DNA from 3 places in the [Enterobacter] lignolyticus SCF1 genome. Region 2 is predicted to be linked to each of the others. Evidence: predicted binding sites of a transcription regulator. Region 2 holds the regulator's gene; each other region holds the start of a gene.
What was found. Region 2 encodes sigma-54, which starts transcription at its own class of promoters, with help from an activator protein. Its sites were predicted from a motif close to GTTGGCACANNTTTCGCTNT; they were not measured.
Positions count from the first base shown of each region.

Region 1: a site for sigma-54 is predicted at 2,367-2,386, ahead of glnA (glutamate--ammonia ligase). Genes of this name have one in related genera too.
Region 3: a site for sigma-54 is predicted at 1,749-1,768, ahead of glnK (P-II family nitrogen regulator). Genes of this name have one in related genera too.

Region 1 covers NC_014618.1:4,736,578-4,741,533, reverse strand. The annotation lists gene glnL (nitrogen regulation protein NR(II)) at 1-664, opposite strand, end outside; gene glnA (glutamate--ammonia ligase) at 869-2,278, opposite strand; gene typA (ribosome-dependent GTPase TypA) at 2,658-4,481, shown strand; gene ENTCL_RS21980 (GntR family transcriptional regulator) at 4,656-4,956, shown strand, end outside.
Region 2 covers NC_014618.1:516,572-521,527, forward strand. The annotation lists gene rapZ (RNase adapter RapZ) at 1-129, opposite strand, end outside; gene ptsN (PTS IIA-like nitrogen regulatory protein PtsN) at 161-649, opposite strand; gene hpf (ribosome hibernation promoting factor) at 707-994, opposite strand; gene rpoN (RNA polymerase factor sigma-54) at 1,017-2,450, opposite strand; gene lptB (LPS export ABC transporter ATP-binding protein) at 2,498-3,223, opposite strand; gene lptA (lipopolysaccharide ABC transporter substrate-binding protein LptA) at 3,230-3,787, opposite strand; gene lptC (LPS export ABC transporter periplasmic protein LptC) at 3,756-4,331, opposite strand; gene kdsC (3-deoxy-manno-octulosonate-8-phosphatase KdsC) at 4,328-4,894, opposite strand; gene kdsD (arabinose-5-phosphate isomerase KdsD) at 4,909-4,956, opposite strand, start outside.
Region 3 covers NC_014618.1:3,574,697-3,579,652, reverse strand. The annotation lists gene ENTCL_RS16725 (SmdB family multidrug efflux ABC transporter permease/ATP-binding protein) at 1-1,610, shown strand, start outside; gene glnK (P-II family nitrogen regulator) at 1,819-2,157, shown strand; gene amtB (ammonium transporter AmtB) at 2,190-3,476, shown strand; gene tesB (acyl-CoA thioesterase II) at 3,547-4,410, opposite strand; gene ENTCL_RS16705 (YbaY family lipoprotein) at 4,630-4,956, shown strand, end outside.

The sequences.
Region 1 (4,956 bases), 590 kb from region 2:
GTACCAGGGTGACGTTAGCCGGCAGCTCCATGGAGACCAGTTTGACCACCCGCTCCGCCACTTTGTGAATGCTCTCGCTGACGTGCATACCCGGATGCTGCGGGCCGAGGAGCCGGTCGACCAGATTGCGCAGGCGGTCAGCCTGCTCGATGATGACGTTGGTGTATTCCATCAGCGATGGGTCGGGCAGCGCTTTACTCAGCAGCTGCGCCGCGCCGCGAAGGCCGCCAAGGGGATTTTTAATTTCATGCGCCAGACCGCGCACCAGATCGCGCGCCGCGACCTGCTGGGCGTGCTGAAGCTGCTCCTGGCTCAGACGGCGCTGGTTATCCATTGGCGCCATTTCAAGCAGGATCAGGCCGTCGGGCAGGCGCTGTGCGGTCACGGAAAGAATGTGCGAGCGGCCGTCGATAACCAGCGTTACTTCGTTATCGGTGAAGCCCTGGCCGGCGTGCAGGCTTTCATGCATCAGGCCGATGTTCAGCGAGAAGTAGCTCAGCAGCTCCGGCAGCGGGGAGCCGAAAAGTTTTCGTGAACTTTGCGCCAGCAGCTGCTGGGCGGCCGGGTTGGCGTAATGCACCGCCAGGTCATCATCGACCAGTAAGATGCTGTTGATTAACGCGTTAAGGATCTGCCCAGCATCGGGCAGCACGCCTGTTGCCATAAAGCAGTCCTCCGGAACGGTGTGCACTAATTTAGTGCATTATAGCTTTTTACGGGGAAAAAGCGCGCGAGATCAGATTGTTGCTGGTGAAAAAAGCCCATCCGAAGATGGGCTGAAAGTTTCCACGGCAACTAAAAATCCTCTGCATCCTTCCTGCCGCAGCCAGGCCGCCGCAGGAGGTTTGCTGAGTATTACTACGTAAACTTAAACGCTGTAGTACAGCTCAAACTCTACCGGGTGCGGCGTCATGCGTACGCGGTCGTTTTCTTCGATACGCAGAGCGATGTAGGCGTCAATCGCTTCATCGGTAAATACGCCGCCTGCTTTCAGGAACTCGCGGTCCAGATCCAGCTCGTGGAGCGCTTCTTCCAGAGAACCAGCAACCTGCGGGATTTCTTTCGCTTCTTCCGGCGGCAGGTCGTACAGGTTTTTGTCCATTGCTTCGCCCGGGTGGATCTTGTTCTTGATACCGTCGAGACCGGCCATCAGCAGTGCGGCAAAGCACAGGTACGGGTTAGCTGCCGGGTCCGGGAAGCGCACTTCGATACGGCGCGCTTTCGGGCTTGCAACCACCGGAATACGGATGGATGCGGAACGGTTACGGGCAGAGTAGGCCAGCATGACCGGCGCTTCGTAACCCGGGACCAGACGCTTATAGGAGTTGGTGGTCGGGTTCGCCAGGGCGTTGATGGCTTTTGCGTGTTTGATAACGCCGCCGATGTAGTACAGCGCCATTTCAGACAGGCCTGCGTATTTGTCGCCGGAGAACAGGTTAGCGCCGTTCTTGGCCAGAGACATGTGGCAGTGCATACCGGAGCCGTTGTCGCCAAACATCGGTTTCGGCATGAAGGTTGCGGTTTTGCCGAAGCGATGCGCAACGTTGTGAACCACATATTTGTAGATCTGAATTTCGTCCGCTTTCTTGGTCATAGTGTTGAAGCGGGTAGCCACTTCGTTCTGACCTGCGGTAGCCACTTCGTGGTGGTGTGCTTCAACAACCAGGCCCATCTCTTCCATCACCAGGCACATGGTAGAGCGCAGATCCTGAGAGGAGTCTACCGGCGGAACCGGGAAGTAGCCGCCTTTCACGGCCGGGCGGTGACCTTTGTTACCACCTTCGTATTTGGTGGAGGTGTTCCACGCGCCTTCGATATCGTCGATAGCCACGTGAGAACCGGAGATAGAGCTGCCGAAGCGCACGTCGTCGAACAGGAAGAATTCCGGCTCTGGCCCGAACAGCACGGTATCCGCGATGCCGGTTGCGCGCAGGTATTCTTCAGCGCGTTTAGCGATGGAGCGCGGGTCGCGGTCATAGCCCTGCAGCGTGCCTGGTTCGAGGATATCGCAACGGATGATCAGGGTCGGTTCTTCGAAGAACGGGTCCAGTACCGCTGTGGTTGCGTCCGGCATCAGAACCATGTCGGATTCGTTGATACCTTTCCAGCCGCCAATCGAGGAGCCGTCAAACATTTTGCCTTCTTCAAAGAATTCGGCATTTACCTGATGAGCAGGGATAGTGACGTGCTGTTCTTTACCTTTAGTATCGGTGAAGCGCAGATCGACAAACTTCACTTCATGCTCGTTCAGCATCGTCAAAACGTGTTCAGCGGACATACTTAAACTCTCCCGGATTGGTCATTGTCGTCGTGGTAACGAAAACATTCTTGCTACGTAAAAGTGGCGTGGTTGCCCTGAAAAAGATAAAGCGAAATCTGTGCCAACTTTTAAATTCACCTAAAAAGGCGTTATCATGCGCACCATAGTGCAAAAGGTGTGCCCCATGATGGATATAATGCACCAAAATAGTGCTTCAATGTGAATATTGAGCACCGTTTTGGTGCAATTTGCCTTATGGCGCTCTTTTGGCTCTGCGTGAAAGCGATCACAAAGCAACTCTGCAATACTTGTTTGCGGAGGATGTTTGTGATCCTGTTTTTTAGCGCGCTTAATCCGTGTACAATAACGCGCTATTTCTAATGCCTGAGGCAAAGTTGTGATCGAAAATCTGCGTAATATCGCCATCATCGCGCACGTTGACCATGGTAAGACGACCCTGGTTGATAAGCTGCTACAGCAATCCGGTACGTTCGACGCACGTACTGAAGCACAAGAACGCGTGATGGACTCCAACGATTTGGAGAAAGAGCGTGGGATTACTATCCTCGCGAAAAACACCGCTATCCAATGGAATGATTACCGTATCAACATCGTTGATACCCCGGGGCACGCCGACTTCGGTGGCGAAGTTGAACGTGTTATGTCCATGGTCGATTCCGTGCTGCTGGTGGTTGATGCCTTTGACGGCCCGATGCCGCAGACGCGCTTCGTCACCAAGAAAGCTTTTGCCCACGGTCTGAAGCCGATTGTCGTTATCAACAAAGTTGACCGTCCTGGCGCGCGTCCTGACTGGGTTGTCGACCAGGTATTCGACCTGTTCGTTAACCTCGACGCAACCGACGAGCAGCTGGACTTCCCTATCGTTTATGCGTCCGCGCTGAACGGTATTGCGGGTCTGGATCACGAAGATATGGCGGAAGATATGACCCCGCTGTATCAGGCGATCGTCGATCGCGTACCGGCGCCGAACGTTGACCTCGATGGCCCGCTTCAGATGCAAATCTCCCAGCTGGACTACAACAACTACGTTGGCGTCATCGGCATTGGCCGCATCAAGCGCGGTAAAGTGAAGCCGAACCAGCAGGTCACTATCGTTGATAGCGAAGGCAAAACCCGTAACGGTAAAGTCGGTAAAGTGCTGACCCACCTGGGTCTGGAGCGTATCGATAGCGACGTTGCGGAAGCGGGCGATATCATCGCGATTACCGGTCTGGGCGAGCTGAACATCTCTGACACCATCTGCGATACGCAGAATGTTGAAGCGCTGCCGGCGCTGTCTGTTGATGAACCGACCGTATCCATGTTCTTCTGCGTTAACACCTCTCCGTTCTGTGGTAAAGAAGGTAAGTACGTTACCTCCCGTCAGATCCTTGACCGCCTGAACAAAGAGCTGGTGCACAACGTGGCGCTGCGCGTTGAAGAAACTCCGGATGCTGACGCATTCCGCGTTTCCGGTCGTGGTGAGCTGCACCTGTCTGTTCTTATCGAGAACATGCGTCGTGAAGGTTTCGAAATGGCGGTTTCCCGTCCGAAAGTTATCTTCCGCGAAATCGACGGCCGCAAACAAGAGCCGTTCGAGAACGTAACGCTGGACGTTGAAGAGCAGCATCAGGGCTCCGTCATGCAGGCGCTGGGCGAGCGTAAAGGCGACCTGAAAAACATGAATCCGGACGGCAAAGGCCGCGTACGTCTTGACTACGTGATCCCAAGCCGTGGTCTGATTGGCTTCCGTTCCGAGTTCATGACCATGACTTCCGGTACCGGTCTGCTGTACTCCACCTTCAGCCACTACGACGATGTTCGTGCGGGCGATGTTGGCCAGCGTCAGAACGGCGTACTGATCTCCAACGGTCAGGGTAAAGCGGTAGCGTTCGCCCTGTTCAGCCTGCAGGATCGCGGTAAGCTGTTCCTCGGCCACGGCGCTGAAGTTTACGAAGGCCAGATCATCGGTATTCACAGCCGTTCTAACGACCTGACCGTAAACTGCCTGACCGGTAAGAAACTGACCAACATGCGTGCGTCCGGTACTGACGAAGCAACGGTTCTGGTTCCGCCGGTTAAAATGACCCTCGAGCAGGCGCTGGAGTTCATCGATGACGACGAACTGGTGGAAGTCACCCCGACCTCTATCCGTATTCGTAAACGTCATCTGACCGAGAACGATCGTAAACGCGCTATGCGTGGTGCTAAAGAAGAGTAAGACACGCTTCTTACCCACCGAAACCCTGCCTCGTGAGGCAGGGTTTTTTTTTGCCCTTTCCCGCCTCTAAGAGAGCTTTGTCACATTTATCCCCAAAGCCTGAGTCAGGCGTTGCTTTCCATTTTGGCCGCGGAGTAAGATGAACCATCTGGTTTAAACCAAATGGATTGAACGATGGACAAGAACCAATCAACCGTTGAGAACGCAAAAGAAAAATTAGACCGTTGGTTAGAAGAGGGCATCACCGCGGCAGGCGGCAAGCTCCCGTCGGAAAGAGAGCTGGGCGAACTGCTGGGCATTAAGCGCATGACGCTGCGTCAGGCGCTGTTGAATCTGGAATCCGAATCCAAAATCTTCCGTAAGGATCGTAAAGGGTGGTTTGTCGCTCAGCCCCGCTTTAACTATAGCCCTGAGCTTTCCGCAAGCTTTCAGCGCGCCGCGCTGGAGCAGGGACGTGAACCTTCCTGGGGCTTTA
Region 2 (4,956 bases):
GCTTTTTGCCAGTTCAGGCAGCAAGATGACCGGCAGGTTATCTACACAGTAGAAGCCCATATCTTCCAACGCGCGCAAGGCGACGGATTTCCCCGAGCCTGAACGACCGCTGACGATCATCAGTACCATCTACTGTTTCTCCTCACAACAGGGTTCCTCATTACGCGTCATCGCTGCCTTCTTCTCCCGTGATTATCTGGTACAGCTCTTCGTCGCTCTGCGCGCTGCGCAGGCGGCGGCAGATAGTTTTATCGGCCAGACGCTTTGCCACCAGAGAGAGCGTATGCAGGTGCGTTTTGGTTTGATCGGCCGGCACCAGCAGGGCGAACAGCAGGTCTACCGGCTGGTTATCAATGGCGTCAAACGGGATTGGCGTTTCAAGCTGTACAAAGACGCCGACGGCGCGCAACGTATCCTCCTCCAGCTTACCGTGAGGGATGGCGATGCCGTTGCCGATGCCGGTACTGCCCATTTTCTCGCGGGTCAGTATGGCCTCAAATACCACCTGAGGCGGCAAACTGAGCTGTTTAGCAGCCAGTTCGCTGATGATTTCCAGCGCACGTTTTTTACTCTGGCAGTGAACAGCACTGCGGGTACATTCCTGGTTAAGGACATTGCTCAGTTGTAGAGCGGAATCGTTGTTCATCATAATTTCACCTGCGTTTCGCCCGACGCGCACTATGGCATCAGGCGAACGCCCGGACAATTAGTGTTGTTTCAGTTTATCTTTATGTTTGGTCAACTGTCGCGCCAGCTTATCGATAAGACCGTCGATAGCGGCATACATATCCTGCCCTTCCGCACTGGCATGGATTTCACCACCGTTAACATGCAGGGTGGCGTCCGAGATATGAGTCACTTTTTCCACTTTTAACACAATATAGACCTGATTAATGCGTTCGAAGAACTGCTCCAGCTTAGCGAATTTCGAGGTAACGAAATCGCGCAGAGCCTCAGTAATTTCGACATTGTGTCCTGTGATATTGAGCTGCATAGTGTCTTCCTTATCGGTTGTGTCAGACCAGTTGTTTACGCTGGTTAGACGGCGGAATGGATAAAGACTCTCGGTACTTTGCAACGGTACGGCGAGCCACCATGATACCCTGTTCACAGAGCATGGTGGTCAGCTTACTGTCACTCAGCGGTTTCGCGGGATTTTCCGCGGCAATTAACTTCTTCACCAGCGCGCGAATGGCCGTGGACGAGGCTTCGCCGCCGCCCTCGGTATTGACGTGGCTGGAGAAGAAATACTTAAGCTCAAAAATGCCACGCGGACTGTGCAGATACTTCTGCGTCGTGACGCGTGAAATCGTGGATTCGTGCATCTCGACGGCCTGGGCGATATCCGCCAGCACCATCGGCTTCATAAACTCTTCGCCCTTTTCAAAGAAGGCCTGCTGCTGTTCGACGATGCAGCGGCTGACGCGCAGCAGCGTATCGTTACGGCTTTCCAGGCTTTTAATCAGCCAGCGGGCTTCCTGCAGGTTGCTGCGAATGAACTGGCTGTCGGCATCGTTGCGGGCGTTATTGCACATCCCGGCGTAATGCTGATTTATCTGCAGACGCGGAAGGCTGTCGGCGTTGAGATCCACCGCCCAGCGATCGTTGACTTTGCGCACCAGAACGTCGGGGATCACATACTCAGGCTCGCCGGTCTGGATCGACTGGCCGGGGCGAGGATCCAGCGACTGAATCAGCGCTACCGCCTCTTTCAGCACCTCTTCCTTTAACCGGGTTACGCGCATCAGCGTGCGGAAGTCATGGTTGGCGAGAAGATCGAGATGATCGCTGATGATGAGCTGGGCTTCTTCCAGCCACGGCGTCTCCCTGGCAAACTGCGAAAGCTGGATCAGCAGGCAGTCGCGCAGATCGCGCGCCGCAACGCCGACGGGATCGAAACGCTGGATTCGCTTGAGCACCGCTTCCACTTCGTCGAGCCCAATCTCTTCATCGCCCATGCTTTCAAGGATGTCGTCCAGCGTTACCGTCAGGTAGCCCGTCTCGTCCACCGCATCAACAATGGAAGTGGCGATAGCCCGATCGGTATCGGAAAAGGGCGTCAGCTCGACCTGCCACATCAGATAATCCTGCAGCGTCTGCGTGGTTTCGCCCTGATAGACCGGAATCTCGTCGTCCTGATAATCCGCGCCGGTCCCGGAAGGGGTTCCGGCGGTATAGATCTCGTCCCAGCTGGCGTCCAGCGGCAGCTCCTCGGGCATCTCTTTTTGCTCGAGCGCGTCGACGGTATCGAGCGTTTCGCTGTCCTGGACTTCCGTAGACGCAACTTCATCGTGGAGCTCGGTTTGCTCAAGCAGCGGGTTGCTCTCCAGCGCCTGCTGAAGTTCCTGCTGAAGTTCCAACGTGGACAGCTGCAGCAAGCGGATGGCCTGCTGCAGTTGTGGTGTCATGGCGAGCTGTTGGCTGAGCCTTAATTGCAAACCTTGCTTCATGGTCAGGGCAAATGTCTCCGGCTAATACGTCTATACCTGATACCCTATCAGAGTCTGAAGTCTTCCCCAAGGTACACGCGCTTAACCTGCTCGTCTTGCAGGATTTCTTCTGGCGTACCGTGGGCGATAAGGTGACCCTGGCTAACAATGTAGGCGCGTTCACAGACGGCCAGCGTTTCTCGCACGTTGTGGTCGGTAATCAGCACGCCAAGACCGCTGTCGCGCAGATGTTCAATGATGCGTTTGATGTCGATAACAGAGATAGGATCGACGCCGGCAAAGGGTTCATCCAGCAGGATGAATTTCGGGTTTGCCGCCAGCGCGCGCGCAATTTCCACACGGCGGCGCTCCCCGCCGGACAGCGCCTGCCCCAGGCTGTCGCGCAGATGCTCGATATGGAACTCTTCCATCAGCTCGTTGGCGCGATCCTCGCGCTGCTCGTTGCTTAAATCATCGCGAATTTGCAGCACCGCCATTAGGTTATCAAATACGCTCAGGCGGCGGAAAATCGAGGCTTCCTGCGGCAGATAGCCGATACCGCGACGGGCGCGGGCATGCAGCGGTAGCAGGCTGATATCGTCGCCGTCGATGATAATGTTGCCGGCGTCGCGCGGCACGATGCCGACCACCATGTAAAAGGTGGTGGTCTTCCCGGCGCCGTTTGGCCCCAGCAGACCGACAATCTCACCGGAGTTAACGGTGAGGCTAACGTCCTCGACCACCCGGCGGCCCTTATAGGCTTTTGCGAGATTTTTTGCAGTTAATGTTGCCATAGCGAATTAGTTACTCTTTTTCTGCGGCGCCGGAGCCTTGTTGTTGCCTTTATCCTGCAGCTGCGACGGTACCAGCACCGTGGTCACGCGTTTGCCTTTATCGCTGAACGCCTGCATTTTCTGCTCTTTCACCAGATAGGTAATCTTGTCGCCTTTGATGTTGCTGTCGAGCTGCTCCAGATAGGCGTTCCCCGTCAGCACCACGAAATCATTTGCCGTTTCATAGTGCATTTTGGAAGAGTGCCCCTTCACCGGCTTGCCGTTGTCCTGCATCTGGTAGAAGGTGGCCGGGTTGCCGTAACCGTCGATGGTTTCTTTCCCTTTTTCACCGCCCGGGCGAGTGACGACGACCTTATCCGCATTAATCTTGATACTGCCCTGGGTGACGATAACGTTGCCGGTAAAGGTGGCGACGTTACCCTGCATATCCAGCGACTGCTGATCGGACTCGATATGAATCGGTTGATCGGTGTCGCCGGTTAGCGCCAGCGCCGGCAGGCTGGCCGCCAGCAGGACGCTGGTAAGAGCAAGCTTAAGGCTGAGTTTGTTTGTTTTGAATTTCATAAGAGGTTCTCACCTTTTCAATCAGCTCTGCGTTTTTGCTGCGTAAGTTGCCGCGCATTTTCAGGCCGCTGGAATTAAATGTCGTCCCATACAACGTCACCAGATCGTCTGAACTTACGTCTTGCGTTATCAGATTTACCATGGCGTTATCTGTTGTTATTTTGCGCAGTTGAGAGTCCGGCGTTAGCGCGTTGATTTCAACATGCCCATAAAGATACAGCATACGGTCGTTCGTCAGCTTGGCGCGATCCGCTTTGATGGACCATGTCGCAACCTTGTTGACGTCATACGTGGTCAGCAGCGGGTGCTCAAACCACGAAACGGCGTCATCGGAAAAATACTCCACATGTTCCGCAATCAGGCGATAGTTAAGCGCGCCTTCCGGGCTGTAAACGAGCGTATCGGTATGCTCGCTTTTGTAAGTCGGGTCATTGCTGTTGGCGATTGGGTGCACCGCATCGTCTTTATTCACGAAGTTATAGCCGATCAGCACCAGCGCGACCAACGAGAGCAGAATGATAACCCAACGTCTGGTTTTACTCATATGGATTGCCCTTTGGCCTCATCTAGCTTGCCCTGAGCCAGCAGCAGCAAATCACACACCTCCCGCACAGCGCCTTTACCCCCCGCAATATGCGTGACGTAATCCGCACGCGGAATGAGCAGCGGATGCGCGTCAGCCACGGCAACGCTCAGGCCGACCTCCGCCATCACCGGCCAGTCGATCAGGTCGTCGCCAACATAGGCGACCTCTTCCGGGCGCAGCGCCAGCGTCGCGAGCAGCTCTCGATACGCGATAAGCTTATCGGACTGCCCCTGCCAGAGACGGGTGATCCCCAGCGTTTTACAGCGGTCTTCTACCAGTTTAGCCTTTCGCCCGGTGATAATGGCGACTTCAATATCGGAGGTCATCGCACAGCGAATACCATAACCATCGCGTACGTTGAAGGCTTTCAGCTCTTCGCCGTTATTGCCCATGTAGATAAGGCCATCAGACAACACGCCGTCAACGTCCAGAATCAGCAGGCGGATGTTTGCCGCACGCTGAATAATCTGCGCGCTGACCGCGCCATAGCAGGTCGTCACCGACGCACCAGCATTACTCATTGTTTTATCCTTACTTATACTACGCCTGCGCGCAGCAGATCATGCATATGTACCACACCCAG
Region 3 (4,956 bases), 1.8 Mb from region 2:
GCGACCTGCCCTGGAGGATCGTCGCGGGGCTGGCGGCGGCCTATGTGTGCCTCCAGCTGCTGGCGGCATCGCTGCATTATGCGCAGTCGCTGCTGTTTAACCGCGCGGCGGTCGGCGTGGTGCAGCAGCTACGCACCGACGTGATGGACGCCGCGCTGCGCCAGCCGCTCAGCGAGTTTGACGTGCAGCCGGTCGGACAGCTTATCTCTCGCGTCACCAACGACACGGAGGTGATTCGCGATCTCTACGTCACCGTGGTGGCGACGGTGCTGCGCAGCGCGGCGCTGATTGGCGCGATGCTGGTGGCAATGTTCAGCCTCGACTGGCGCATGGCGCTGGTGGCGATCGCCATTTTCCCGGCGGTGCTGGTGGTGATGGTGATTTATCAGCGCTACAGCACGCCTATCGTGCGCCGGGTGCGCGGCTATCTGGCGGATATCAATGACGGCTTTAACGAAGTCATCAACGGCATGAGCGTGATTCAGCAGTTCCGTCAGCAGGCGCGCTTCGGCGAGCGGGTGGGGGAGTCCAGCCGTTCGCACTATATGGCGCGGATGCAGACGCTGCGCCTGGACGGGTTCCTGCTGCGTCCGCTGTTGAGCCTGTTTTCGTCGATGGTGCTGTGCGGCCTGCTGATGATGTTCGGCCTGACGTCGACCGGCACGATTGAGGTCGGGGTGCTGTACGCGTTTATCAGCTACCTCGGGCGCCTTAACGAACCTCTGATTGAACTGACCACCCAGCAGTCGATGCTGCAGCAGGCGGTGGTTGCCGGCGAGCGCGTGTTCGAGCTGATGGACAAACCGCGGCAGACCTACGGCCAGGACGCGGTACCGCTGCAAAGCGGCGCCATTGCGTTTGATAACGTCTCGTTCGCCTATCGCGACGACCGTCTGGTCCTGCAGGACATCAATCTGACGGTGCCGTCGCGCAGCTTTATCGCGCTGGTCGGGCACACCGGCAGCGGCAAAAGTACGCTCGCCAGCCTGCTGATGGGATACTACCCGCTGACCCGCGGCGAGATCCGCCTTGACGGTCGGCCGCTGCCGTCGCTGAGCCACAGCGCGCTGCGTCAGAGTGTCGCCATGGTGCAGCAGGACCCGGTGGTGATGGCGGACACGCTCTTTGCCAACGTCGCGCTGGGGCGCGATATCAGCGAAGCGCAGGTCTGGCAGGCGCTGGAAACGGTGCAGCTGGCGGAAATGGCGCGCGGCCTGAGCGACGGCATCTACACCCGCCTTGGCGAGCAGGGCAATAATCTTTCTGTCGGGCAGAAACAGCTGCTGGCGCTGGCGAGAGTGCTGGTGGATACGCCGCAGATCCTGATCCTCGATGAGGCGACGGCCAATATCGACTCCGGTACCGAGCGCGCTATCCAGCAGGCGCTGGCGACGGTGCGTCAGCACACCACGCTGGTGGTGATCGCCCACCGCCTGTCGACCATCGTTGAGGCGGACACCATCATGGTGCTGCATCGCGGACAGGCGGTTGAGCGCGGGACCCATCAGCAGCTGCTGGAAGCGAAAGGCCGCTACTGGCAAATGTATCAGCTGCAGCTGGCGGGCGAAGAGCTGGCCGCCAGCATGGAAGAAGAGTCGCTTATCGCCTGATGCACCATCCGCAGGCGCTCTGCTAACACGCACCTGTTCTGGTGCAAAACCTCAACGCACCCTGCACCGGCATGGTGCGTTTTTTTATCCCCCTCCCGCCAGGGCACGTCAGCCCGCGCCAGGACAGCCGTTTTTATTTCTGGCACGCCGATTGCTTTATCTCAGCCGTGAGCGACGGCCATTACCGAATTCTGACTGGAGGGGATCTATGAAGCTGGTTACCGTGGTAATCAAACCATTCAAACTTGAAGACGTTCGCGAAGCGCTGTCTTCAATGGGCATTCAGGGGCTGACCGTGACTGAGGTGAAAGGGTTTGGCCGCCAGAAGGGCCATGCCGAGCTTTACCGCGGCGCGGAGTACAGCGTCAACTTCCTGCCGAAGGTCAAAATCGATGTCGCCATCGCGGACGACCAGCTCGATGAGGTCATCGATGTGGTCAGCAAGGCGGCCTACACCGGCAAAATTGGCGACGGCAAAATTTTCGTCGCCGAGCTGCAGCGCGTGATTCGTATTCGCACCGGCGAATCCGACGAAGCGGCGCTTTAAACACCTGACACACAGTGATAGGGATCGAGAACATGAACAAAGTACTGCTGAAAACAACCCTCGGCGTTCTGACGCTGCTGCCGGGGCTGGCGCTGGCGGCGCCCGCCGTCGCGGATAAAGCCGATAACGCCTTTATGATGATTTGTACCGCGCTGGTGCTGTTTATGACCCTGCCGGGGATTGCCCTGTTCTACGGCGGCCTGATCCGCGGTAAGAACGTGCTTTCGATGCTGACGCAGGTGACGGTGACGTTTGCGCTGGTTTGCGTACTGTGGGTGGTATACGGCTATACCCTGGCGTTCGGGACGGGCGGCAACTTCTTCGGCAGCTTTGACTGGATAATGCTGAAGAACATTGAGCTGAAAGCGCTGATGGGGACGTTCTATCAGTACATTCATGTGGTTTTCCAGGCCTCTTTCGCCTGCATTACCGTCGGGCTGGTGGTGGGCGCGCTGGCGGAACGCATCCGCTTCTCCGCCGTGCTGATTTTCGTGGTGGTGTGGATGACCCTCTCCTATGTGCCGATTGCGCACATGGTGTGGGGCGGCGGTCTGCTGGCAAACCACGGCGCGCTGGACTTTGCGGGCGGTACCGTCGTTCATATCAACGCCGCGATCGCCGGCCTCGTCGGGGCGTACATGATGGGAAAACGCGTCGGTTTTGGCAAAGAGGCGTTTAAACCGCACAACCTGCCGATGGTGTTTACCGGTACGGCGATCCTTTATATCGGCTGGTTCGGCTTCAACGCGGGTTCCGCCAGCGCGGCGAACGAAATTGCCGCACTGGCGTTTCTTAACACCGTAGTGGCGACCGCAGCGGCCATCCTGGCCTGGGTTTTCGGCGAGTGGGCGCTGCGCGGCAAACCCTCTCTGCTGGGCGCCTGCTCCGGGGCGATTGCCGGCCTGGTTGCGGTCACGCCAGCCTGCGGCTACATCGGCGTGGGCGGCGCGCTGATTGTCGGTATCGCGGCTGGGCTGGCCGGGCTGTGGGGCGTAACGGCGCTCAAGCGCTGGCTGCGCGTTGATGACCCGTGCGATGTGTTCGGCGTGCACGGCGTGTGCGGCATCATTGGCTGCATCCTGACCGGGATCTTCGCCTCAACGTCGCTTGGCGGCGTGGGCTACGCGACAGGCGTCACCATGGGGCACCAGGTGCTGGTGCAGCTGGAGAGCGTGGCGGTCACTATCGTCTGGTCCGGCGTGGTTGCCTTCATCGGCTATAAGCTGGCGGACCTGACCGTCGGGCTGCGGGTACCGGAAGAGCAGGAGCGCGAAGGCCTGGACGTGAACAGCCACGGCGAGAACGCCTACAACGCCTGATCGGCTGTGTTATCTCCTGAGCATGAAAAAAGCCTCCCGACGGGAGGCTTTTGGTTTTCCGGGGTCGGGGTCAGACCGCGCGGTTGCGCATTACGCCTTCCTGCACCGTCGACGCCACCAGAATACCGTCCTGGGTATAGAACTCGCCGCGCACAAACCCGCGGGCGCTCGATGCTGAGGTGCTCTCCACGCTGTACAGCAGCCAGTCGTTCATGTCGAACGGGCGGTGGAACCACATCGAGTGATCGATGGTCGCCACCTGCATCCCTTTTTCCAGAAAACCCACGCCGTGCGGCTGCAGCGCCACGGGCAGAAAGTTGAAATCAGAGGCATAGCCGAGCAGGGACTGATGGATGTGGAAATCCTTCGGCATGTTGCCGTTAGCGCGGAGCCACACCTGACGGGCCGGTTCGGCAACGTGGCCTTTCATCGGGTTATGAAACTCAACCGGGCGGATCTCCAGCGGTTTCTCGCACAGAAATTTCTCTTTAACCTGCGGCGGCAGCAAATGCGCCAGCGACTGGGCGATATGTGTTTCTGATTTCAGATCGTCGGGCGCGGGGGCGGGCGGCATCGTTTTCTGGTGCTCATAGCCCGGCTCCGGCGCCTGGAACGAGGCCGTCATGTAGAAAATCGGCTTACCGTTCTGCACGGCCGCGATGCGGCGGGCGCTGAAGCTGTTGCCGTCACGCAGCACCTCGACGTCATAGACAATCGGCTTCTGGCTGTCGCCCGGGCGCAGAAAATAGCTGTGAAAGGAGTGGATCAGCCGTTCCGTCGGCACGGTTTCTTTTGCCGCATACAGCGCCTGGCCGACCACCTGGCCGCCAAACACCTGGCGCAATCCCAGGTCTTCGCTTTGGCCGCGGAACAATCCCTCTTCTATTTTTTCCAGGTGTAATAAAGTAAGTAAGTTGGAGAGCGCCTGACTCATACATGTCCTCAATAATAATTATGTTCGCCCAGAAGACGGGATTAGGCAGAGTATAACGCAGTTTTCAAAGTGGTCCGATGGGTGCAATAGTCTGAATAATGCGGTGCTTACAGGCAATTAAGTGCGACATCTGCCATAATTAACGAGTGATAAATGTTTGGAGTACGCGTAATGACGGGATAAATGCCTGTTTTTTGCGTGACTAAGAAGGAGAGCATAATGAAACTCGTCGCTATCTTAAGTGGTTTAGCGGTTGCGGTCGCCCTTTCTGCCTGTGCGCAGAAAAGCGCAAACGTTCCGGCACCGGCACCCGCCTCTGGGGCGTCTGTAACCACCGCACAGCCCGCGGTTCAACAGCCTGTCGTTTCCGGTACCGTCTGGATCCGCCAGAAAATCGCTTTACCGCCGGATGCGGTGCTGACCGTCACGCTGTCCGATGCGTCGCTGGCGGATGCGCCGTCGAAAGTGCTGTCGCAGAAAGTCACCCGTACCGAAGGTAAGCAGGCGCCGTTCAGCTTTGCGCTGCCCTATAATCCGGCCGATATC